Regions from separate parts of the Levilactobacillus suantsaii genome, predicted to be linked through region 1. Evidence: riboswitches for the same ligand, from Rfam matches in the RefSeq annotation. Region 1 holds a riboswitch; each other region holds the start of a gene.
The links. A riboswitch is a leader RNA that binds a small molecule or an ion and turns the genes downstream of it on or off. The one in region 1 is predicted to bind thiamine pyrophosphate.

Region 1 (7,675 bases):
CTGGCTGTTCTACGCCCGCCGGTATGCGCGGCTCAAGCGGATTGACTTTAATGATGCCGCAGCTGTGAGTGCCACCCGAAGTCGCTTAGCGGCCCACCTGATTCGGCAAAAAGAGTAATTGTGCTCATTGAATGATCAACTTGTGGCAATGATTGGGTCCTCTCTTGGAGATGGCTCAATTTTTGTGATGAGTGAGGTGGTATGCAGACGCGTTATGGCGGGAATCGATTGGGTTTGAGTTCGGAGTGCGGGTTGTGAGAATGTTTGACATCATCAAAGAAAGCACTTTTACTTTAAGTAAGTGCTAATAAAAAATAAGGAGGACACCAACATGAAAGCAGTTAGAATTTATGGCGCCAAGGACGCCCGGTTAGAAGACGTGACGATTGCGGACCCGAAGGACGATGAGGTTCAACTCAAGGTCAAATACTGTGGGATTTGTGGCAGTGACTTACACGAGTATACGGAAGGGCTGACGTTACCCACGGTCAAGCACCCCATCAGTGGCCAGTCGCTCCCCATCATCATGGGCCACGAGTTCGCCGGTGAAGTCGTCAAGGTCGGCCAAAATGTGACTGACTTGCAGGTTGGTGACAGCGTCGCCGTTGAACCGTTGATTGCGTGTGGTCACTGTGACAATTGCCGGGCCGGGCGATACAACCTTTGCGAAAATGCCATTGGGGACGATGGCAGCAGTAACTTCCTTGGCTTTTCGGCCGACGGGGGGTACGCCGAGTACGCCAACGTCCGCGACTTCTTCGCCCACAAGATGCCAGCTGGCATGAGTTATGAACTGGGTGCCGTGACCGAACCAACGACGGTGGCCTACGAAGCCATCAAGAAGAGTCAACTGCGGGTCGGGCAAACGGTCGCCGTCATGGGGGCCGGTCCTATCGGCTTGTTAACGGCAACGTTGGCAAGACTTGCTGGGGCAACTAAGGTCTATATTACGGATGTCTCCCCGGAACGGCTACAAAAAGCCCGGGACTTAGGCCTGACAGACGTCTTGGATTCTAGCCACGGGGACGTGGTTGAGCAAATCAAGCAGGGTACTCCCGGTGGCGTAGATTTGGTTTACGATGCGGCTGGTATCCAAACGACCTTTGACACCGCCATCCGAGTGGCCAAGAAGGGTGGTAGGGTCATGTTGATTGCCCTCTTCAGTCAAAAGATCTCGGTCGACGTGACGAACCGTTTAATCATGCAAGGCCTGGATATCTTAACGACGTTAGGCTACAACAACGATTATCCTGCGGTCATGCGGTTAATTAACGAGCACGCCGAAACCTTCAAAAAGATCATCACGAAGAAGATTCCGTTGTCCCGGGCCATTGAAGATGGTGTGAAGACCTTGGCGACCGATAAATCACAAGTCAAAATTTTGATTTCGCCGACCATGTAGGCAACTGGCGGTCACCCACAGGAGGAAACTTGCTGGCCCACTAATTTAGCGGTATGCTGAACTTAAATTTAAATCGAAAAAACACTAGGGGTGCCAATGCTGGCTGAGATGGACGTGGTCCGATCCCTTTGAACCTGTTGAGTTAAGACTCGCGAAGGAAAGTGTCGGTCATTAAAAAGCGTCCCTTCGTTAAGTTCCGGCTTAACGGGGGACGTTTTTTCGGGTCAAGGGAGTTTTGGACGATGACGATTCGGTTAAGAAATCAGTTTTTACTGTGGTTAGGAGCGGCCATCTCGATTGCGGAAATCGTGACAGGCACGTTGATAGCGCCGCTGGGATGGTCGCAAGGTCTAGCCGCAATTATCCTGGGACATTTGATTGGCGGGGGCCTGTTTCTTTTGCCGGCCGCCTATTTATCGGCGCGCCAACACCAAACCGCGATTGGGGTGACCGGCCAGGTCTTTGGGCCCTGGGGCGTGCGGTTGTTTTCGCTACTCAACGCCTTGCAACTGGTGGGCTGGACGGCGGTGATGATCGTTAACGCGCAACTGGCCATGGACGGGATTGCTCAACACTTGTTGCACTTTCGTTCGCCGGTAGTCATGGCCAGTATCGTGGCGGTTCTGATTGGCATCTGGTTGTTGCTGGACCATCAATGGCTGTTTCGTATCAATAACGTGGTGGTTATCTTGCTGGCCGTGGGAATGCTACTGATGATGGGCGGCATCGTCTGGCAGGGCCACGTGCACGCGTTGACGGAGGGCAACTTAAGCTTTGGTGGCGCCGTGGAACTCAACGTGACTATGGCTTTGTCGTGGTTGCCTTTGATTGGCGACTATACGCGCCAGAGTGACCAGCCATTACGGGCCAGTTTGGCCAGTGTCGGCGGGTACTTCTGTGGGAGCCTTGCGATGTTTATCATCGGACTATTGACGGTCACGTTGACCGGCCAAGCGGATTTCACGCAGGTGCTGGCCCAGTCAAACTGGGGCTTAGTGGCGCTCGTCATCATTGTTTTTTCAACGGTCACGACCACGTTCATGGACGCGTATTCGGCGGCCACCAATCTGAATAACCTGTTGGCGTTTGGCCACGTGAACCTCTGGGGCATCGGCGGTTAGCCTTAGGCTGGAACTTTGCCTGGTGGGTGGTCGGTACGCTGGCGTACTCGTGGCTCCAGCGTCTCGATTTTATCGGCGGGACTACGCTACTATTGCTGATTATTCTGGGCATCGGGGTGTTGGTGACCGGGCACTTCACCAAGCTGCACCCGCTGATGACACCGGCTACTAAGGACTGAATTGTACCGATGTGACGAGGTAAACTGTGGTAATCTAGGGGCAAAGGAGACCGTTATATGAAAATCATCATTGCCCCCGCCAAGAAGATGCAGGTGGCCCCGGACGACTTTGCCGTTCAGGGGCAACCACAATACTTGGCCCAAACCAACCAAATTTTACGGCGTTTGCGCGAGTTGACCTACGCGGAAGCGCACCAAATGTGGCGGTGTAGCGACAAGTTGGCCCGGACCAATTACGACTGGTTACAGCGTTTAGAATTGACCCAGAACCAGAACCAGACCCCCGCCGTGATGGCCTATAGCAGTCTGCAATACCAAGCGATGGCGCCGGATCTATTCACGGTGCCGGCATTGGCCTATGTACAAGTCCATCTGCGGCTCTTGTCAGCTTTTTATGGTGTGTTGCGTCCCTTCGATGGCATCGTGCCGTACCGGTCGACGGCCAACGATTTGGTCTTTATTGAACGGACTTAAGTCAAAGTGAACTACTCGTCACTAAAGTAACGAGCTTCTGGGAACGTTAAGTAGTGTTTAGGATTTTACGGTGGTATCCCAAGTACCTAACTCACAGAACTTAACTATTTTACCAAGGCTAGTTCCTAACCTAACGGCTTTTATCCGGCATTTTTCAGCCCTTTGTTTAAGATGTTAACTGCCGCGTTAACATCTCGATCATGCTGGGTTCCACAGCGCGGACAAGTCCATTCGCGAATCTCTAGTGGTTTACGGCCACTTTGAAAGCCACAGTGGGAACACTGCTGACTCGTATAATTAGGCTTGACCGTGATTAACTGTTTTCCATATCGTTGACACTTATATTCAAGCGTGTATCTGAATTGGGACCAACTAGCGTTGGCAATTGACTTAGCTAGGTGGTGATTGTGCATTAGATTTTTGGTTTTCAAATCTTCAATCACAATTACATCGTATTTTTTAACCAAGTCAGTGGTTATCTTGTGTAAATAATCTTTGCGTTTATTGGCCAGTTTCTGTTGGTAGCGTGCCTTGGTTTTCCTAGCACGTTGCCAGTTTTGGTAGTCATTAATCACCATATCGGTTAGATGGGCTTTATTGTGGTTCCACTGGCGAACGTTAATCGTCGCCTTATATTTGCGCCGGTTGTATTTACGTTGCCAAGCTGTGGCCTGATAAGTCTCCCACAGGGCTTGGAACTTGTCATATTTATCACCGTCAGAGGTGATTGCCAAGTCAGCCACCCCCATATCAATTCCCACAACTAAATTAGTCTTAGTGAATGGTTCGGGATCCGGACACTCAATCTGTAAGCTAAGGTAATATTTACCGGTTGGATCCAAACTGATGGTGTAGCGTTTGAATTTTCCAACGGCCAGTGCACCTGTCTTGCTCGTTTTGATGCTCCCAAGTTTGGGTAATTTAACTCGCCGTTTGGCAATCACCACCTTAGCACTAGCTGAAAACCGCCCCGTGTAGGATTTTTTAGTGGAACGGCGCGACTTGAAACGAGGCTGACCGCCTTGATGTTTAAATAGCCTGGAGAAAGACTGGGCTAAGTTGTGGTTAACTATCTGTAAGCTAGTCGCGTCACTGGCTTTTAGAAACGGGTATTCTTTTTTGAGTTGTTTAAGTAAATTGTTCATGCCGTACTCATTAACAAATTGACTACTAGGGTTGTTTTGATAGCGGGATTTGGCCATTGCTAACATTTGATTCCAAACAAAACGGCCATTGCCGAATAATTGCCATAGTTGCTTGGCTTGTGTCTGAGTTGGGTATAAGCGTAGTTTAACCCCTTTGAGCATGTTTTCACCACCTTGCTGGTCTTAATGCACTTATTATACACCGTTTACGGCATTGGCATATACCAATATGCAAAACAAAGGGCGATTCATCACGTCTTTAAAAAGGCGTGTTTTCTCGCCCAATCATTATAAAAAAGCCAGCGTCGCCATGATTGCGATGCTGGCTTCTATTTTCAGCATTAAGTATGATGACGCTGGAAGCGCGTCAGCCCGTAAGCGCCAACGTGACAAACGAAGAGCATGCCCGCCATGGCGGCGTACGAGCTACCGGTCATCCCGGCTAACGGGGAGGCCAGGCCTCCGAAAGCGTTTTGCGACAAGCCGATGACGGCCGAGGCACTGCCGGCATTTTGGGCGGCCTGGTCCATGATTACGGTGACGGTCAGGGTCAAAAGCGCCCCAATCAAGATGACCAAGATGAGAACCAAGGCGATGACCAACCAGACGTTGGCCGGGAACAGTAACGAGACCAAGAGCAACGCACTGGTGGCGATGGCCGTCAGTAACAGACCGGTTAACTGCTGTTGGTTCGAGTAGCGTCTAGCTAACCGTGCCGGCAGGTTGCTGCCGACTACGATACCCAGGCCGTTAAAGGCGTAGAGCAAGCTGAAGGTCTGCGGCGCCAGGCCAAAGCCGGTCTGAAAGACGAAGGTCGACGCGGAGATGTAGCTGAATAGCGCACCATAAACTAGCCCAGTGGCCACAATTAATGGCCAAAAGGACGCTTGAGTGATAAAATGGCCCATTGCCACAAAGGAACTCCGGTAGCCGCCGGTCTGGCGTTGATTGGCAGGTAACGATTCGTGCAGTCCCCAGAAGACGGCTAGGGCAATCGCCACCCCGATTACGGCTAGTAAGATGAAGACGGCTTCCCAGTCGACGTAGCGGATCATGAAGCCGCCGACGATTGGCGCAATGATGGGGAAGACGCCGTTAACGGTGTTCAACATGGCGTAAAAGCGGGTCAGTTTTTTCCCACTAAATAGGTCGCGGGCCACGGCCCGGGCTAAGACTTGGCCGGTGGCACCAGCAATTCCTTGAATAAATCGTAGAGCAATTAGTAAGGCAACTGAATGAATAAAAGCGATAATTAATGAAACAAGCCCAAAGATTAAAAAGCCCACGATGAGAGGACGCTTGCGCCCATGTTGGTCGGAGAAGGGGCCAGCAATCAATTGGCCCAAGGCGAGGCCGACCAGACAACTGGTGATACTGAGCTGCATGAGTGACGCGCTGGTCATGAACTGGTGTTGCATCTGGGGCAACGCCGGGAGGTACAAATCGATGGCTAACGGCCCGGTCGCGCTGACGGTCCCGAGCAGAAACGTCAACCAGATTTGGCGACCGCGAGTCAGTGAAGTGGTCAAAAGGGTCACCCTTTCTATGAGGTAAGATTACCGGTTAGTGGCGGGGCGACCCCGTGGTAACCACTAAAAGTACGGTTATTGGATATTATTGCCGGAAAGTGATTATTTTGCAAGTTGTGGGTGGTCTAGTCCGGCCAGAATCTTCACAAAAAGATAAATTTCAGCTAAAAAGTGGGTATTTAGCGCTGTAAATGGTAAGATTAAAGACAGTTCAAGCTGACTTTAATCAGTAACGGTCATCAAAGTGATGGTCGTTATTGTGGAAAACTTATCCCTGATTGTAAGGAGTCGTATTATGCAAAAAACGAAAGAGATTATGAGCTGGGTCGTGCCCATCTTAATTGGGTTAGCGATTGCGTTGGTCATCAAGGCCTTTGTCTTTACACGTGTCCGGGTCGATGGCCCGTCGATGGAGCCGAACCTGACGAACAACGAAAAGGTGGTCGCGTATAAACCAGCCAAAGTCAAACATCTGAGTGTCATCGTGTTTGACGCATACGGGGAAGATCCCACAGCCAAGGCCCACACTAACTATGTGAAGCGGGTCATCGGGTTGCCTGGTGATAAGATTAAGAGTAAAAATGGGTACATTTATGTAAACAATAAGAAAATTAAGCAAAACTTCATTAGTAAAAGTGAACGGACATCTGGGACCGGTAACTGGACGCTGGCCAGCATTTCGAAGACTTGGCCTAAGAGTAATAAAAATCGGAATGTGACCGTCGTGCCGAAGGGCAAATACTTCGTCCTCGGTGATCACCGGAGCGTGTCGAACGATAGCCGGTACTGGGGCTTTGTCGATAAGGACAAGGTCGTTGGGGTGGTCAAGGTACCATTCTGGACCTCGACCAAGACCAAGCGAAATAATGTTAATTCATTGGCCTACTAGCGGTTAAGCTGCGTCATTTTGACCAACGATTCTGGGACAAAACATTAAAGTGCACCTCTTTTAAAAGAGGTGCACTTTTTAAGTTACTTGATGTCCATAATGGTACCGAAATGTGCGCCCCAAGTCAGTTTGTCCCACTCTCGTTTCGTTTTTCTGGCTCACCTGGGTCGGTTAGCGTGACGAATTCTGCTGGTTAGCGGGCTTAGTGTTAGGAATCACGGTTGCTTGATGGGGCATTAATCCCGGTTTGACGGAATTTAGGTGGCAATTTAGGTCGCACGTTATCTTGACATTTAGTCCGAAATAGTATATGCTTGCGCACGTAATTTTAGGGAAGGGAGTTGTCGTCGAATGGTAACTGGTGCTAATGATTCGGATGTCTTGAAGTGGTTGTCGATTGCGAACCGGTATACGCGCATTGCGTTGGACCGACGCTTGCAGCCGTATCGGCTCAATGCCAGCATGTATTATTACATCTTGCGCTTACACGAACAGCCACGGTTAACGCAGGATAAGCTGATCAGTCTGACCTATTTGAACCCCAGTAACGTGACGCGAGCCGTGAACCAACTGGTGAACTTAGGTTACGTCCGCAAACGGCAATCCAAGCGCGATAAGCGGGTCTACGAGTTGTCGTTGACGCGTAAGGGGGAACGCCTCTACCCTGAGATCGTCAAGTTACGGCAAAGCGTCGCTGATGACCTTTTGAGTGACGTTCCGGTCGCACAACACGATGAGTTGGTGGCCCGGATTCGCCAACTAGCCTTACGGGCCGTCGCCAACGAGACACCGGGCCCAACTAAATAACCTGGTCGCCATTGGGTGAGTTGACAGATCGGTGAACTCGCCTTAAGATAGGGCTGAAAGTGAGTGAACACTCACTCACTGCTTTAATGAGGAGGGTGAACACGATGACACAAACCATGATTGAGGTTC
Region 2 (7,675 bases), 630 kb from region 1:
TGCCGTGCCAGCCCAAATTCATGGCTAGCCAAGCCGGGGCGTGGTGGGGCTGTAACGACACCGGGTTCACGTTGACCAACTGTAATGTCAGGCCAGCTAAGAGTCCCGCGGTCAGTTGGTCATCGGTGCTGCGGGTGACTTGTCGCACTAAATAAAAACTCACGACGATGGCTAAGCCCAAACTAGCCAGGCCAACCGCACCATTTTGAAGCAGTAACAGACCCTGCTCTAAGCGAGCCCGTTGGGGGCACCAATTCTCCACATGCAAAGTCTGGTAGTAGTATCCCGTGGGGGTCAGCCACCCCCGGATGACTAAATCGGCCAAACTGCCCAGTAAAATCAACGGGAAGACTACCCGTAACGCCTGGTTAAGCGCCATGACCTGGTTCAATCGGCGCCATTGATAATCACGTGCCATGACCCAATGGCCACAACGCCACATCGTTTTGTGCATCCGCCATCCCCCCTATCAGACGTTGATCGTACCGCCTTTTTGATGGCCAGGCCCCATTCAGCGCTGAGTTTGACCAGTCGCTAACTCAAGTCACCAGCCGATGCTAACCAAGCTTCAAGCTGGTCTAACACGACCGGTTGGGTATTGGGATCAGCGGTATGGTCCGGGATAGCAGCTAAAATGTCTGGTGCGGCGTTAGCTACCGCAATGCCCTGCCCGGCCCATTGCAACATCGCTAAATCGTTGCCGGAGTCTCCAAAAGCCGCCACTTCCGCTGCACGTATCCCCCAACGCTGGGCCAAAGTTTGGATGGCTTGCCCCTTACTGACTCCCGGTAACGATACGTTCAACCCACCGAGACCGCTACTCGTGGCGACGAGTTGACCGGAAAATCGCTGGTTGAAAGCCGCCACTTGGGGCGCGACGTCCGCGTGTAACCAGGTCACGTCTAATTTTAAAATGGCATCGTTTACTTTAGTCAAATCAGGAACCGAAGTCAGTTGGGGGTAAAACGCTTGTGACGCGTGAAACCGCGCACTGTCGGCCGGTAAACGAGTGTACGCACGCGTCTGCCCACAACTGATCAAAAAATTATCCGCCATGACGGGGGCCGTTTCCAACCACGTCACGGCCGATACGACCAAGTCGGAGGGCAACGCGCGTTTCTGGACGATTGCGCCGGTTCCTGTAACGATTAAAGCGCCGTCTTCGACTACGTAGGTCAACGACGCCGCTTCCGGTAGGTCCCGAAACAACGCCTGAGCGTGGTCTAGCGGGTCCCCCGTCGCAATCACGAACCGGCTACCGCGCTGGTGTAACTGAGCCAAAATATGGGCAAACTGTTGGTGGTCGTAATGCCCTTGGGGGTCCAAGAAGGTCCCGTCTAAATCCGTTGCAATAAGTCGTGGTAACATGTCTTTTTGCCAACCCCTATCCGCTAATCAAAGTAGGTTTAGCATACCGACTTCCGCCTGTTCGCGCAACGACCAAGTCTCGGGCAAACGGCGACCTAACAAGCAAAAAAGTGTCCGGATAACGGGAACCCCAACGGATTCCGGTCACCGAACACTTTTAGGTTAAGGGTTAAGCTTTACAAAGTAAAAACGAATTAGTCACTCATGCTGCTAGCCTTGTTGGCGTGGTTCATCAACGAGCGAGTCTCGGTAAATTCGTTGATGTCGTGCAGGACCACGGTGATGACCCGGTGCTTGCCTTTCTTCTGACCAGTACCAACGAAGCAGTAACCAGCCAGCGGCGTGTACCCAGTCTTCAAACCGTCGACGTTCAACGACTTCTGGTAGTAAGTCCGGCCGGGCAAGAGGTTGTTGTAGTTATACAACGACTGACCGTCGACCTTCTTCGAGCCGATTTTACCGTCCTTGACGACCCGCGGGTAATCCTTGATCAGGTGCCGCGCAATCAACGCGACATCCTTGGGGGAAACCTTGTTGGCGTTGGCCGACCCATAGTTATAGCCAAAGACTTTCAAGTCACTATTTTCCAAGCCAGACGCGGAGACGAAGCTCGCGTGTTTCAAGTTCCAGGACTTGGCCTGAGCGTTCATCTTCTTGATGAACTTGCCGTTACTTCCGGAGACCCACTTCCCTAAAGCGATGGCCGCGTTGTTCGATGAATCCAGGTAGGCGGCGTAATAGAGTTCCTTGACCGTGTACTTGTGCCCAGACTTGAACCGGAAGCCGCCACACGCCGCATCGTTGCCCATCGCAATCAGACCTTTACTGTTGGTCTTGACCACGTCGGTCCACTTCGCCGACTTAGTGTGGACTTTCTTAAGGGTCAGATACAAGGTCATTAACTTGGAGACGGAGGCAATCGGCCGGGCCGTGTTGGCCGCCTTGGACCAAACGACCTTCCCGGTGCTGGTATCCATGGCCACGGCGCCCCTGGCGTACTTCAAGCCAAACGGTGCTTTCCCCTTCTTTAGATAGCCATGCCAAATCCAGCCCTTAACGGAACCGGATTTATTGCTGACCTTTAAGTAGATTCCCTTAGAATTACTATGTTTCCAAGTTTCTTGCTTGGTTGCGTACCAAGTCGTATTCGGATAGGTCTTCAAGTTCGCAACTTTCTTGGAATGGCCATAATTATAAATGGCCCCCTTGGTACTCTTTTTGTGATAAGCCGTCTTGGTCAGCGATTTCGACGAGACCGTCCGATACGTCGCCGCGTGGGCGGGCTGGGTCGTCGTTACCCCAAGCCCCAGACTCACAGTCGCCATAATGGCCAGCGTACTTAATTTTAGTTTACTAATTGTCATGTGCTGAATTCCTTCCCAAATTCTGTCAAACTCCAACTCAAAGTTAACACGTTTATCACGTCATAATCTGTCTCTGATAAAACTGTAACCTACTTGTTGGCCCCGTAACTTGGTTGCAATCTCCTCCTTTACGGTTATAAATCCTAGAATTGACCAAATGACTAAGTGCGAGAGACCAGCATTCCCAGCCAGTAGTCGCTTGTTTTCAATTGGTGCTACCCATAATCATCTAACCCCAAGCTAATTCAGTACCTTAACGTCAAACTGGTCTAGGCCATACTTGTTCTAGACCATTTGTGGGGCCTCACTGTTTTTCAGCCACACGGTTGCACGTCTGAATAGGTCAAACCTTAGGTACGATTGTTTTCGTTAGCGGTTGCATTTTTCTTCAAAACTCGTTACGCTAGATAGTAATTTGAATCCGCGGGGTGCCCATATTCGGCTGAGAACAAACCCATTGAACCTGCTCTGGACAATTCCAGCGAAGGGACGGTGAATGACTCAAGCAAACTTGGCCCCCACTATCAATTTAGTGGGGGCTCTTCCCATTTTTTGGGGACCCTAAGGGTAAAATGAGGAGGAGTTTTACATGAAACAATGGCACGTTCGCGATATCATTCTTGTCACCATTCTCGCTATCTTTATGGGGGTCATTTTCTGGGTCACCGGTCCTGTCTACACGGTTCTAGCCGCCGCTTTAGCCCCCTTCGGTCTGCAGCCCATGGCTAACGATATGCTTTTGGGGCTGTGGTGCATGGCTGGTCCCCTGGCAGGCTTCATCATCCGCATTGCCGGTGCCGCCACGTTAGGTGAATTACTGGGGTCCATCGTTGAAATGTTTCTTGGCGGTATGTGGGGTGCCAGTACCTTGATCTCCGGTATCGTCCAAGGGGTCGGTGCCGAATTAGGGTTTGCGTTCACCGGTTACAAACGCTATAACTGGATGACCCTGGTTCTCAGCGCGTTGACCACCACGTTAGTGACCTTCGGCTGGGACTTCTTCCGGAGTGGATACAACAAGTATCAATTCGGCTTCATGATGCTCTTGTTGCTGACCCGGTTCGTGTCCGTCTTCATCTTTGGCGGCGTCTTAACGAAGTTGATCACCAACCTCTTAGGTCGCGCCCACGTTTTATCTCCACGCATTCGCGCTTAAACACTGGAGGGATTTTGTTTGGCTACCGTTAACATTGAACATCTCACTTACGCACCCGACCACCAAGATCCTGTGTTGAAGGACTTAACGGCCACCTTTTTAGGCGGCCGTTTTTCCCTTTTGACCGGGCCTTCGGGTAGCGGCAAGACGACCTTACTGCGACTCATCGCGGGCTTGACGCCGCTACCCACGGGCGCCACGTTGACTTTCAACGGCCAACCGCTCGCGGCGCAATCACCGCAGCAGCGCTCGCAGACCGTGGCGTTGCTCTTTCAAGAGCCCAGCACGCAGTTCACCATGGACACCGTTACAAACGAGTTACGCTTTGCCTTAGAAAACCAGCAAGTCTCCCCGGCCGCTATGCCAGGTAAAATCGATGCAGCCCTGGCTTTCGTGGGCATCACCGACTTGCGTGACCGGAATTTGATGCAACTCTCCGGTGGGGAACAGCAAAAGGTCGCCTTAGCCATCATCGTCGCGATGGACAGCGACGTCATCTTACTCGACGAGCCCTTCGCTAGTATTGACCCAGCGACCCGCCAAACGTTATTGGACCGGCTGGTCAAGTTATGTCGCGACCAGGGCAAGACCATTATTTTGGCCGATCATGATTTGAGTGGCTACGCCCAGTGGATCGACCACCTGACTGTGTTACACGCCGGTCAAGTCACCACCTTGTCAGTCGCGGCTACCCAGGCGCGCTTAGCCGCCTTCACACCAGAAAGATTACAACTCACGCACGTCCAATTGCCCACGGCCCAAGATAAGAGTTGTTTTGAAGCCAAAGGGTTTGGTCTCAGCCAAAACGACCGCACGTTGATTTTACCGGAGGACTTACCATTATTGACTCACAAGACCACACTGATCACCGGGCCTAACGGCAGTGGCAAGTCGACGTTTTTCCGCTCGCTGGTTCGTTTGGGCCGCTATCAAGGCACCATCACCTACCAGGGGCGCGATATCCAGCGAATTCGACGGCGGACCTACGCCCGGCACGTCAGTCTGATGTTCCAATCTGCGACGGCCCAGTTTTTAAACGTCACGGTCGCCGAAGAACTGGCCTTATCGCAACGTTACGGTAACGCGACCTACTTCACGCCGGACCGGATTCAAGCCGCCCTCGCCCAACTCGACTTGAGTGGGCGCGATGAGCAAATCATTTATTCGTTGAGTAGCGGCCAGCAAAAAAAGTTGCAGCTCCTGTGCATGCTGATGATGGCCCCCGAGGTCCTCTTACTGGACGAACCCTTCAAGGGCCTCGATCTCAACTCGATTCAGGCAGCTCTAACGTTATTGACCACAACGCAACGGGACCTCGACCTCACACTAATCATCATCAGTCATCAATTGGGCGGTCTTAGTCCGTACGTTGATTACCACTTAGACCTGGCCCATCAACAATTGACCTATCAGGGGGTGACGGCATGAATCCCAGTTTAAAATTGGCCTTAGTGGTACTGATTGCATTGGAGATCTCATTCACGCAGGTCTGGACCGTCAACGTCGCCCTCATCGTGATCAGCCTAGTGATTTTAGGACTGAACCGCATCCACATCCGGACCCTGGTATGGCTGACCGTGGTCCCGCTCTTCTTCGCCAGCGCATTGATTTGGTCACTGATGTTACGGGGAAACGCCACCCCACACTTCTTAATCGTACTGTTCACCCGGATGTTCGTATACGTCTACCTAGGCGCCACCTTTACCCAGACCACGGTGCCCCTCGAACTGACCCGATCGCTGGAACAAAACGCCAAGTTGCCCGCTAAATTTGCCTACGGGTTCCTTGCAGCGTTCAACCTATTCCCTAAAATCAAAGCCGAAGTCGCTACGGTGCACGCGGCCGCCATGATGCGCGGCCAAGTCCTGCACTTCTGGTCACCACAGTTATACTTCAAAGTCATCTTGACCGCCATGAACTGGTCGGACCAACTAGCCAGTGCCATGATGTCCCATGGATTCGTCGAGTGGGCCCCACGGACCTACGCCATCAACGTCCCGTTACGAACCCGGGACTGGGTCATCTTCGGCGCTAGTCTGCTTTTAGTTCAGATTGGTCTCTTTATCGGCTTACCCTAAACGAAGGGCATTCTGAGATTGGGCGGGTCACGACGCCAGGCAACCCCTCTCAGCTTTTAACCACCTTCAAAAAGAGCAGTTGGGACAACCTCTAATTTTGCAAATGACGTTAGACCACCAACCTTGGTCAAGCTAACGTTTTAAGCAGCGAATTTTTCACAACCCCGCCGTTGCCTTATAATGGACCTACAGAGTGAAGAAAGTGGTGAGGAGAATGAAAAGCATTCGACAGTTGTCATTTCTGGAGTTCTTCGGTTATTTGGCCCTGATTTTAGGACTCATCATCGAAGGTTACGCACTGATCAGCCAACCCGGGTCTCTAGTGGGTGCCGATAATATGTTCGGTGGTGCCGTAGTCTTAGCATTAGCCGTGGCCTTTCTTCACGACCGCTCATTACTCCTACGGTTGATTATCATTGGACTGAGCACCCTGGGGTTCGGCGTCTTTGCTTATGCCTACACACGGACCTGGACCTGGACGACGGTGGTCGCGCTAGCAGTATTGGCCTTTTTGGTCTTCTTCTTTGGGTTGAGTACCGATGTACGGCGCAACCACAGTGAGTGGCCCCATTTTTAAACCAACCCTTAAGTCTGGGAATTCACTCCTAGACTTTTTTTGACGAAAAAAGAAGCAGGCCAACCGAAGTTGGCCTGCTTCCCTGCTTGATAGACTACAAGTTACTTGTAGTCATTGTAATCATCACGATTACCGTGAATTAGTGAAGACCTTACCGGAAAAATCCTCCGGTTCCCATTAGTCCGCGCGTTGTTGCGGGACTTCCCGCACCATTGGCGGGTGATCCATGGGTTGAGAGTGGGCCTGTAACGACCCTCTTCCGGTCAAGAACCAGGATAGGCCACTGACGATTGCTAGCATCACAATGGCCACCCCCAACCCGGTAATAACTCGTTTTAAGTTCATTGTGGTCCCCCATTTGGCCCCATAGCGGGTTCATTAACATTCCCCTTTACCATAGCGCGTTAATGTCACAAAACGATGACAACCAAACGAAAAGCCGTTAACAATTTAAAACTTAAGCGTAACAAGTTTTGTCATATTGAGTCTTAGTTTACGCAATTTTTCAGGATTCAGCAAGTCTTTGATAAAACTTTTCGGACTTAAGAGACTTATTAAGCCGCTTTCACAAAATTTTAGTATAATGAAGGTGTGCAGTAAGTGGATTATCATTTGGAGGGATTATGAATGAGTCAAGAATTAAGTAGTCTGGCTGAAGCTATCATCGCCTACCAAAAGAAATACGATAAGACCGACGGCGAGATGGCCTATGGTTCCCGCCTGACGGTCGAGAAGTTTCACGCCATCAAGACCGGTGAACTGCAACCTAACCATGATGAACAGAATGCTTTGCAAAACTTCATCGCTAAGCGTCCCAGTTAAAGTGATCTCGATTAGAACGTTCAGAAACCAAACGAGTCTGAGGAAAATTCCTCAGACTCGTTTTTTCGGGCGCCATGATATTTGGTGTTGATGGCCAAAATCCATTGACATTAACAGTTATGACTTTAGGCGGTGTTGCTGTTCCCTCTATATCTGCTTTTGCAGATGCAGAAGGAATTTCATCTGTTACAAAGATTGATTATCAAAGTATGAACTCAGATCAATTAGGTAATCTTATTGATACATATGACATGGATAATTTAACGACAAATCAAGAAAATGTAGTTAGTATCTATTCGGCTAAACCTCG
Region 3 (7,675 bases), 390 kb from region 1:
TTGGTATTATTCGTAAGCTAAGGCTTCGATTGGATCGAGTTTAGCTGCCCGACTGGACGGCGCTAAGGCCGCTAGCAGGCTGATGATAATAGACACGGCCACCCCGAAGACCAGGTAGCCACCGGTGATGCCGATGATGTGGTACCCAATATAGGTCGTGGCCACGTGGTTGGCCGCTAACGCCACGATCTCGGTGAAGACCAGCGCCAAGAGACTGGAGAACAGTCCCAAGAAGAAGGCCTCCGACAAGAAGAGGTTCTTCACGTCGCGGCGGCGAACCCCTAAAGCCCGCAGAATCCCGATTTCCTTGGTCCGTTCGGAGACGCTGATGTACAGCACCACGATGATCATGATGGCCGAGACCAGAAGCGAGATACCGGCGATGGCCGCTAGGACGTAGAACGCCAACTGGATGTAGGTGTTCAACGTCGAGACGATGGCACCCGCCCCGGTCAACTGGTACTGCTTCTTGCCGTTAGCCGTCGTCAACGCGCGAATCTTATCCTGCACGCCGGTGACGTGGCTGAAGCTGTCGATATCGACCGTGGCGAAGTTCGCTCTAAACGTCAGGTTCTTACTGTGGTAAAGTTGCTTGATCGTCCCCAACGTGGTCTGGAACTGCCCGCTACTGCCATCGGTGATGCCGCTGACCGTCAGGCGCTTGGTCATGACTGTCGGAATATTGTGCTTATCCATCGCAGTCAACGACACCTTGACCTTCTTGCCAATCAGCTTGTAGGGGTGCTGTTTATTGAACTTCTGGGCGAAGCTCTTCGACAACAGGACTTCATTTTGCCCCGGCTTATGCCCCTTCTTCACGCTCTTGGCCAGCATCTGGTCAGTCACCGTTTGGACCAGTTGGGCCGTGGCTGTGTTCCCGCCCTGCTGGATCTGAGCGCCCTGAGTCGCGTAACCCAGTTGGACCTTCTTGACGTGGTCGATCTTTTTCAACCGCTGCACGTCTTTGGCCTTGATTTCCAACTTCTGCGGATTTTCACTGCTGGTCTTTTGGGCGACCTGGACCGCCGTTGGTTTAATCTGCGAGTAGATCTCGTGATTGATATAACCCTTGACGCCGCGGCCCAACCCCAGCATCAAGATGACGCTGAAGATACCGATCGACGCCCCGAAGATAATCAAGAGGTTGCGCCCCAGGTTATAGCGCATGTGCTGCAAGGCCATGCGCACCGTGGCGCCAAAGCTCAGGTGCTTGGCGGGCACCTCGGCGTGGTCGGTGACTTTAAACGGGTCCTTCAACTGCTCGTCGCGGTCGATGACCCCGTCCGCCATGTGCACGATCCGCGTCCCGTGGTCGGCGACGGCCTGCGAGTGGGTCACACAGATGACCAACTTACCGCTATCCGCAATCTGGTCCATCAAGGCCAGAATCTCTTGGGTGTTCTGCGCATCCAATGCTCCGGTGGGTTCGTCGGCAATGATGATGTCCGGGTCAGACGCGAGTGCCCGGGCGATAGCGACCCGTTGCTTTTGGCCCCCCGATAACTGGTTGGGGTGCTTGTGACGGTGTTCTTTCAACCCCACCTGGTCCAGTAACTCGGTGGCCCGGTCGCGCTGTTCCTTCTTGGACAGCTTGGTCATCTGTAAGGAGATCATCACGTTGTCCAGGATACTCAGGTGACTCACCAGGTTAAAGTTTTGGAAAATGAACCCGATGGTCTGGCGCCGGTAGCTGTCCAGTTGCTTGACGGACGCGTGGCGCAACGACTCGCCGTTCAACAACACATCGCCTTCGTACTGGGCGTCCAACCCACCGATGATGTTCATCAACGTGGTCTTCCCACCCCCGGACTCCCCCAAGATCGACACGAACTCGCCGCGGTCGAACTTGAGGCTGATGCCCTTGAGGACAGGGAACGGCGTCTTATTGACGTAGTACGCCTTATGAATATTTTTTAGCTCTAAAAAGCTCATTGGTAAACCCCTCTTGGTCAGTATTAGTTCAAACGATAACCGATTTCAGGGCAAAAGGCAATTAATTTAATTGCCGGCAAACGCCGTGCGCATAGCGTCGACGGCTGCTTGCGGGTGGTCGTGACGGGTCAGCATGGTGATGACCGCCGCACCGGCCGCGCCAGTTGCCGCAATCGCCGGCAGTGATGCCACGGTGACGCCGCCGATGGCGACAACGGGCACCCGCGAGAGTTCGACCAGGTGGGCCAGGCCCGAAGTACCGATGACCGGGTCGGCATCGGCCTTGGAAACGGTCGGGTTGATAGGCCCGCTGCCCAGATAAGCGATCCCGTCGATCTGGTTAGCCGCCTCGACCTCTTCGGCCGTCGAGCAGGACAGGCCCACGAAAATCTGCCGGTCCTTGACGGCTTCCAAGACTTCTTGAATCCGCTGGTCGCTTTGGCCCACGTGAATCCCGTCGGCGTTCAACGCCAAGGCTAAATCCACGTCATCGTCGACGATGAACGGCACGTTGGCCTCCCGGCACTGGTCGCGCAAATCGCCACCTAAGGTACAGCGTTCCACCGTGGACAAGGTACTGCCGTCCTTATCGCGGAACTGAAAAGCCGTGATCCCGGCATCCAGCATGGTTGCGAGCACCTGCCGCAAGTCGCGGCCCGGTATGTCTTGACTGCCGGCTACAAAGTACGCCCGGAGCAAGCCGGGCTCAAACGTTACTGACATTAGATCGTCCCTCCTTGATTATAAGCCCAATGGTTCAACGGTCCGTGACCGTGCCCGACCGCAATCGGGTGGGCAATGGCGGCGGTCACGTAGTCCTTGGCCAACCGGATGGCCGATTCGAAATCGGCACCCTTGGCCAGTTCGGCCGTGATACACGACGACAAGGTGTCGCCGGTACCATGGGTGCGCACGGTATCGACTCGCGGCGCACTCAGCCAAAACGACCGGCCGTCGGCGAGCAACACGAAGTCGCTGGCCTGGTCGGGCGTGGCTTCGTGGCCCCCTTTGATGACCACGTTCTTCGCGCCCAGGTTCTGCAGCTCCACCGCGGCGGCCTCCATCTCTTCTTTATCATCAAGTGGCAAGCCCGTCAAGCGTTTGGCTTCTGGCAGGTTGGGCGTCAAGACATCGGCTAACGGCACCAGATCGTCACGCACCGTGGCTACCGCGTCGTCGGCCAAAAGTGCCGCGCCGCCCTTGGCAATCATCACCGGGTCGACCGTGAGCGGTCCAAAGTCGTAGCGCTTGAGGTTCTCGACCACGCCGTGCACGTGGGCCGCATCGGCCAGCATCCCCGTCTTGCAGGCGCTGATTTTAAGGTCCGCGGCTAACGAGGCGAACTGTTCGTCGATCAATTTCTGCGGCAGTGCCATGAAGTCTTGCACGCCCAGCGTGTTTTGCGCGGTGACGGCCACGACCACCGCCGTGCCGAACACCTGCCGTTCCTGCATGGTCTTGAGGTCGGCCATCACGCCGGCCCCGCCACCACTATCGGTCCCCGCGATCGTCAAGGTCTGGGGAAATTCGTTTGCCATGATTACTCGTCCTTCTTTCCGCCTTAGTCGTACGCCGCCAGTTCTTCCAACTGGGCGACGGTGGTTTGTTGTAAGGCGTCCATTAATTTAATAATAAAGGTCCCGGACCCCATCTGCGGGTCACTTTGGGCCACGCGTTGACCGATGCCCGCAAAGACCAGGCACGCCGTCTGGGCCGCTTCGAAGTAGTCGGGGTCCACGGCGCAAAAGGCCGCCACGATACTCGACAGCATGTCGCCGGAGCCCACGTGGGTCTGGAACAACGGCGTGCCGTTCAAGACCTGCACGGTCCGCTTGCCGTCAGTGATGACGTCGGTCGGCCCGGACAAGATGACGGTACAGCGCCGCTTGATGGCACAGGACTGCGCGATGCTGACCAGATTGCCACTGCCGCTACCGGCGTCGATGCCCTTGGCCTGCCAGTCGACCCCGGCTAAGGCCGCAATCTCACCGGCATTGCCCCGGATGACGTCTGGTTGAAAGGCCGTCAATAGGTCTTCGGCCACCTTGGCCCGATAAGCCACGGCCCCCACCGCGACCGGGTCGATGACCAATGGTTTGTGGTACTTATTGGCCAGTTGGCCGGTGACCTTGATGTGCTTGATCTGTGGTTCGGTGAAGGCCCCCAGGTTCAAGCAGACCGCTTGAGCCAGTTGGACCATCTCGTCAGCCTCGGCCACCTCTTCGGACATGATCGGTGACGCACCGATAGCGTTGATGCCGTTGGCGACGTCTTGGACCGTCACGAAGTTCGAGATGTTGAACACGATGGGATTTTGTTGCCGTAAATCGTTTAATAAGCTCAGTTTCATGAGTAAAGGACCCCCAAAATAGTAGTGCTAACGTGCCCCGCCATGACCACGCTTCGCGTCAGTCCCAATCAAACGCAAAAGCCCCCCCTTCACAGCAAGTGAACGGGTGGCTTCGCCATCAAACACGTTCCCTCCGCAAGCATGGTCTCGACAGGTTCAAAGGAATCGCGGGCATTCCCGCATCTCAGCCCCAAGGGGCACTCCTAGTGTTAGTTATCTTTAAGCATAACAGGTTGACGTGAGACGTCAACGGTTCTTAGATTATTGCATGATCCGTTTAGCGGCTGCACCAGTCCAGCGCCAGATCTGATCCATGGCTTTTTCGGACAACAGGCGCCGCGCCCATAAGATCTGACTGCCGGCCCCGGCGTGATAACGGGTCTTCGGCCGCCGGGCCAACGCCGCGCGGTCGACTAGCCGAGCAATCACCTGGGGTTCACTGGCGAAGCGTTTAGCGGCTCTCAAGATGGCTTCCCCGGTGCTGGCCGATTGGGCGTAAGGCCCAGTGCCCGACAGCTCGTGCAAGTGACCCGCGGCGATGTCGGCCCAAGCGGACTGGATACTGCCAGGTTCGACGACCACCACCTGGATGCCGTGGGGGCTCAGTTCGAAACGTAAGGTGTCCGAGAGACCCTCCAAGGCAAACTTCGAGGCCACGTACCAACTGGCCAGGGGTTGGGCGACCTTGCCGTCCACGGACGTGATGTTGATGATCCGGCCGCTGTGCTGTTGACGCATCATCGGCAGGACCGAGCGAATCAGCCGCGCCGCCCCGAATAAATTGACGTCAAACTGCCCTTTAGCTTGTTCTAGTGGGACGTCTTCTAACGCGCCCAGTAAGCCAAACCCGGCGTTATTGACCAGGATATCGATGCGCCCGGTCTCCCCGACGATGCGGTTGACCGTCTGGTCCACGCTGTCGGTATCGGTGACGTCGAGTGACAACGTGGTGATGCCCAAGTCGTCAAGGTCGTTCATCCGGTCTACCCGCCGCGCGCCAGCGTAAACGGTGACCCCGTTGCGGTGTAAGCCCCGCGCGATGGCGTTGCCAATCCCCGAGGACGCCCCGGTGACCAGCGCTACTTTTCGATGATGCATAAGCCAAGCCCCCTTTTTGAGATACTTCAATTGTACCGAAAAGCGCGGCGCTTCGCCATGAAAGCGGCCGCATTTGGGCGAACTTTTTGCGCGGGACCAAGCGGGAAACCCCACCGCGGGGCAAACTTTGGTATAATGGTCCAGATTGAATGGTTCTTAGACACAACTATATAGGAGAAAACATGAAAAATTATCAACCGCACCAAAATCGCCGGCGCAACGACCGGCACCGGGCCGACCACCGCAACACGCCCCAGGTCGAGGTCACAGAAGGCCAACGCTTTCCGTTGACCATCAAGCGCATGGGCATCAACGGCGAAGGCATCGGCTACTACAAGCGCATGGCGGTCTTCGTGCCCGGCGCCTTGACTGGTGAAGAGGCCGTGGTCGAGGTCACCAGCGTGGCCCACCGCTACCTGCGCGCCAAGGTCCACCGCATCCGTAAGGCCAGTCCGCACCGGGTCACCCCGCGCGATAGCTACGCCGACACGGTCGGGGGCTTCGAGCTGGAACACTTAGCTTACCCGCAACAACTCCAATTCAAACGCGACATCGTCATCCAGTCGCTAGAACGCTACCAGCCCCGCGGCTTCAAGGACTACGACGTCCGGCCGACACTCGGGATGGATCACCCCTACGAGTACCGCAACAAGGCTCAATTCCAAGTCCGGCAAACGGCTGACGGCACGGTCCAGGCCGGTCTCTACGCCGAACGTAGTCACGACTTAGTGGACCTGCCGACCTGTTCGGTCCAGATGCCCGTCACCATGACCGTGATGCGCGCCGTGGTCCAGATGCTCCAGGACCTCGAAGTCCCAATCTACGACGAGGACCACAACTCCGGGATCGTCAAAACGCTGGTGGTCCGCGCAGCCGCCAACACCGACGACGTGCAACTGACGGTCATCACCAACTCACAAAAGTTGCCACACAAGCACCAACTGTTGTTGCGGATCGCCGACGAGTTGCCACAAGTCACCTCGGTGATGCAAAACATCAACCCGGGCAAGACCTCGCTCATCTGGGGTGACGAGACCCGCCACTTAGCCGGCGAGACTACCATCACCGAAAAACTCGGCGGCCTAGCTTTCAAGCTCTCCGCGCGAGCCTTTCTCCAGTTGAACCCGGCCCAGACCGAAGTCCTCTACGACCAAGCGAAAAATGCCCTGGACTTACAGCCGGGCCAAACGCTGGTCGATGCCTACTCCGGGGTCGGGACTATCGGGTTGACACTGGCCGACACCGCCGCTGAAGTCCGCGGGATGGACGTCATCCCCGAAGCCGTCGCCGATGCCGAAGCAAACGCGCAGGCCAACGGCATCACCAACGCCCACTACAGTGTGGGCACCGCCGAAGACCTGTTGCCCCAATGGGCCGTCGCCGGCTTTCGCCCGGACGCTATCGTGGTCGACCCGCCGCGCACCGGTTTAGCTGACACCCTGATGGACACCATCTTGGCCGTTCACCCAAAAAAGCTGGTCTACATCTCCTGTAACCCATCAACGTTGGCTAAAGATTTGGTCACCTTGACCGAAGATTACCGGGTCGATTACATCCAGTCCGTCGACATGATGCCCCAGACGGCCCGCTGCGAGGCGGTCGTCAAGCTTTCTCGGCGATAGAATAGAATAATAGGCAACGATTTAATTTCGTGTTAGACTTTTAATAACGAATTTTGTTAGAAAGTTGGCTAATCACATGCAAGATCCTTTTAAGGGCTTTAACGATGATGATGGGAACAATAACGGTAACGGCCCTCAAGGACTGCCCTTGCCGCCGAACTACGCGACCGTAGTCAACCCCAAAACGGGGAACATGCGGATTGCGAAGGTTGGTTTCTCGTGGACCATGTTTCTGTTCCACCCGTTTCCCTCCATCTTTCGGGCCGATTGGTACAACTTGTTGTGTATCATCGGTGTCGAACTCGGCTTACAGATGCTGTTCTTCCTGTTAGTTCCGCTCAATGACCGGGCGGCCGCCAGCAGTGTCGTTGAACTCGGCATCGCCGTGTTGTGGGGCGCCATCTACAACCTGATGTACTACCGGCATCTCTTCACGCGGGGCTTCGTGCCCGCCGATGAGCGCTCGCGCGATCTCTTGACCCGCGCGCACTACTGGAAACCGCAAGACTAATTGAACCCGTTTCTGGGGCCCAGGCGACTGACCATTGTCAGTGGCGGGGCCCTTTTTGTACGCCTGGATTGCGACCGGTGTCCATTTAGAGTTGCGAAATGTGGCCCCACTTGGTATCCTATTGAGAACTTGTTGCCCTGACCCACTCAACGAACTCGACCG

Region 2: it holds a riboswitch for thiamine pyrophosphate, as region 1 does, so the genes downstream of both, H3M12_RS00210 (ECF transporter S component) here and H3M12_RS03195 (cytosine permease) in region 1, are expected to answer to the same signal.
Region 3: it holds a riboswitch for thiamine pyrophosphate, as region 1 does, so the genes downstream of both, thiM (hydroxyethylthiazole kinase) here and H3M12_RS03195 (cytosine permease) in region 1, are expected to answer to the same signal.

What each region holds. Positions count from the first base shown of each region.
Region 1 is NZ_CP059603.1:672,483-680,157, reverse strand. Features, by position in the region: gene H3M12_RS03205 (YhgE/Pip domain-containing protein) at 1-118, shown strand, start outside; gene H3M12_RS03200 (2,3-butanediol dehydrogenase) at 332-1,402, shown strand; TPP riboswitch at 1,479-1,579, shown strand; gene H3M12_RS03195 (cytosine permease) at 1,645-2,523, shown strand; gene H3M12_RS12835 (hypothetical protein) at 2,550-2,702, shown strand; partial or broken gene H3M12_RS03190 (YaaA family protein) at 2,760-3,137, shown strand; gene H3M12_RS03185 (RNA-guided endonuclease InsQ/TnpB family protein) at 3,317-4,483, opposite strand; gene H3M12_RS03180 (multidrug effflux MFS transporter) at 4,663-5,850, opposite strand; gene lepB (signal peptidase I) at 6,146-6,739, shown strand; gene H3M12_RS03170 (MarR family winged helix-turn-helix transcriptional regulator) at 7,091-7,546, shown strand; gene H3M12_RS03165 (ABC transporter ATP-binding protein) at 7,651-7,675, shown strand, end outside.
Region 2 is NZ_CP059603.1:39,984-47,658, forward strand. Features, by position in the region: gene H3M12_RS00195 (PTS transporter subunit EIIC) at 1-454, opposite strand, end outside; gene H3M12_RS00200 (HAD-IIB family hydrolase) at 535-1,368, opposite strand; gene H3M12_RS00205 (D-alanyl-D-alanine carboxypeptidase family protein) at 1,563-2,732, opposite strand; TPP riboswitch at 3,147-3,239, shown strand; gene H3M12_RS00210 (ECF transporter S component) at 3,322-3,888, shown strand; gene H3M12_RS00215 (ABC transporter ATP-binding protein) at 3,907-5,316, shown strand; gene H3M12_RS00220 (energy-coupling factor transporter transmembrane component T family protein) at 5,313-5,966, shown strand; gene H3M12_RS00225 (hypothetical protein) at 6,181-6,543, shown strand; gene H3M12_RS00230 (hypothetical protein) at 6,721-6,888, opposite strand; gene H3M12_RS00235 (LBP_cg2779 family protein) at 7,171-7,365, shown strand; gene H3M12_RS00240 (hypothetical protein) at 7,470-7,675, shown strand, end outside.
Region 3 is NZ_CP059603.1:278,764-286,438, forward strand. Features, by position in the region: gene H3M12_RS01345 (ABC transporter ATP-binding protein/permease) at 7-1,932, opposite strand; gene thiE (thiamine phosphate synthase) at 1,999-2,655, opposite strand; gene thiD (bifunctional hydroxymethylpyrimidine kinase/phosphomethylpyrimidine kinase) at 2,655-3,470, opposite strand; gene thiM (hydroxyethylthiazole kinase) at 3,494-4,282, opposite strand; TPP riboswitch at 4,393-4,497, opposite strand; gene H3M12_RS01365 (oxidoreductase) at 4,544-5,380, opposite strand; gene rlmD (23S rRNA (uracil(1939)-C(5))-methyltransferase RlmD) at 5,563-7,002, shown strand; gene H3M12_RS01375 (DUF2628 domain-containing protein) at 7,079-7,513, shown strand.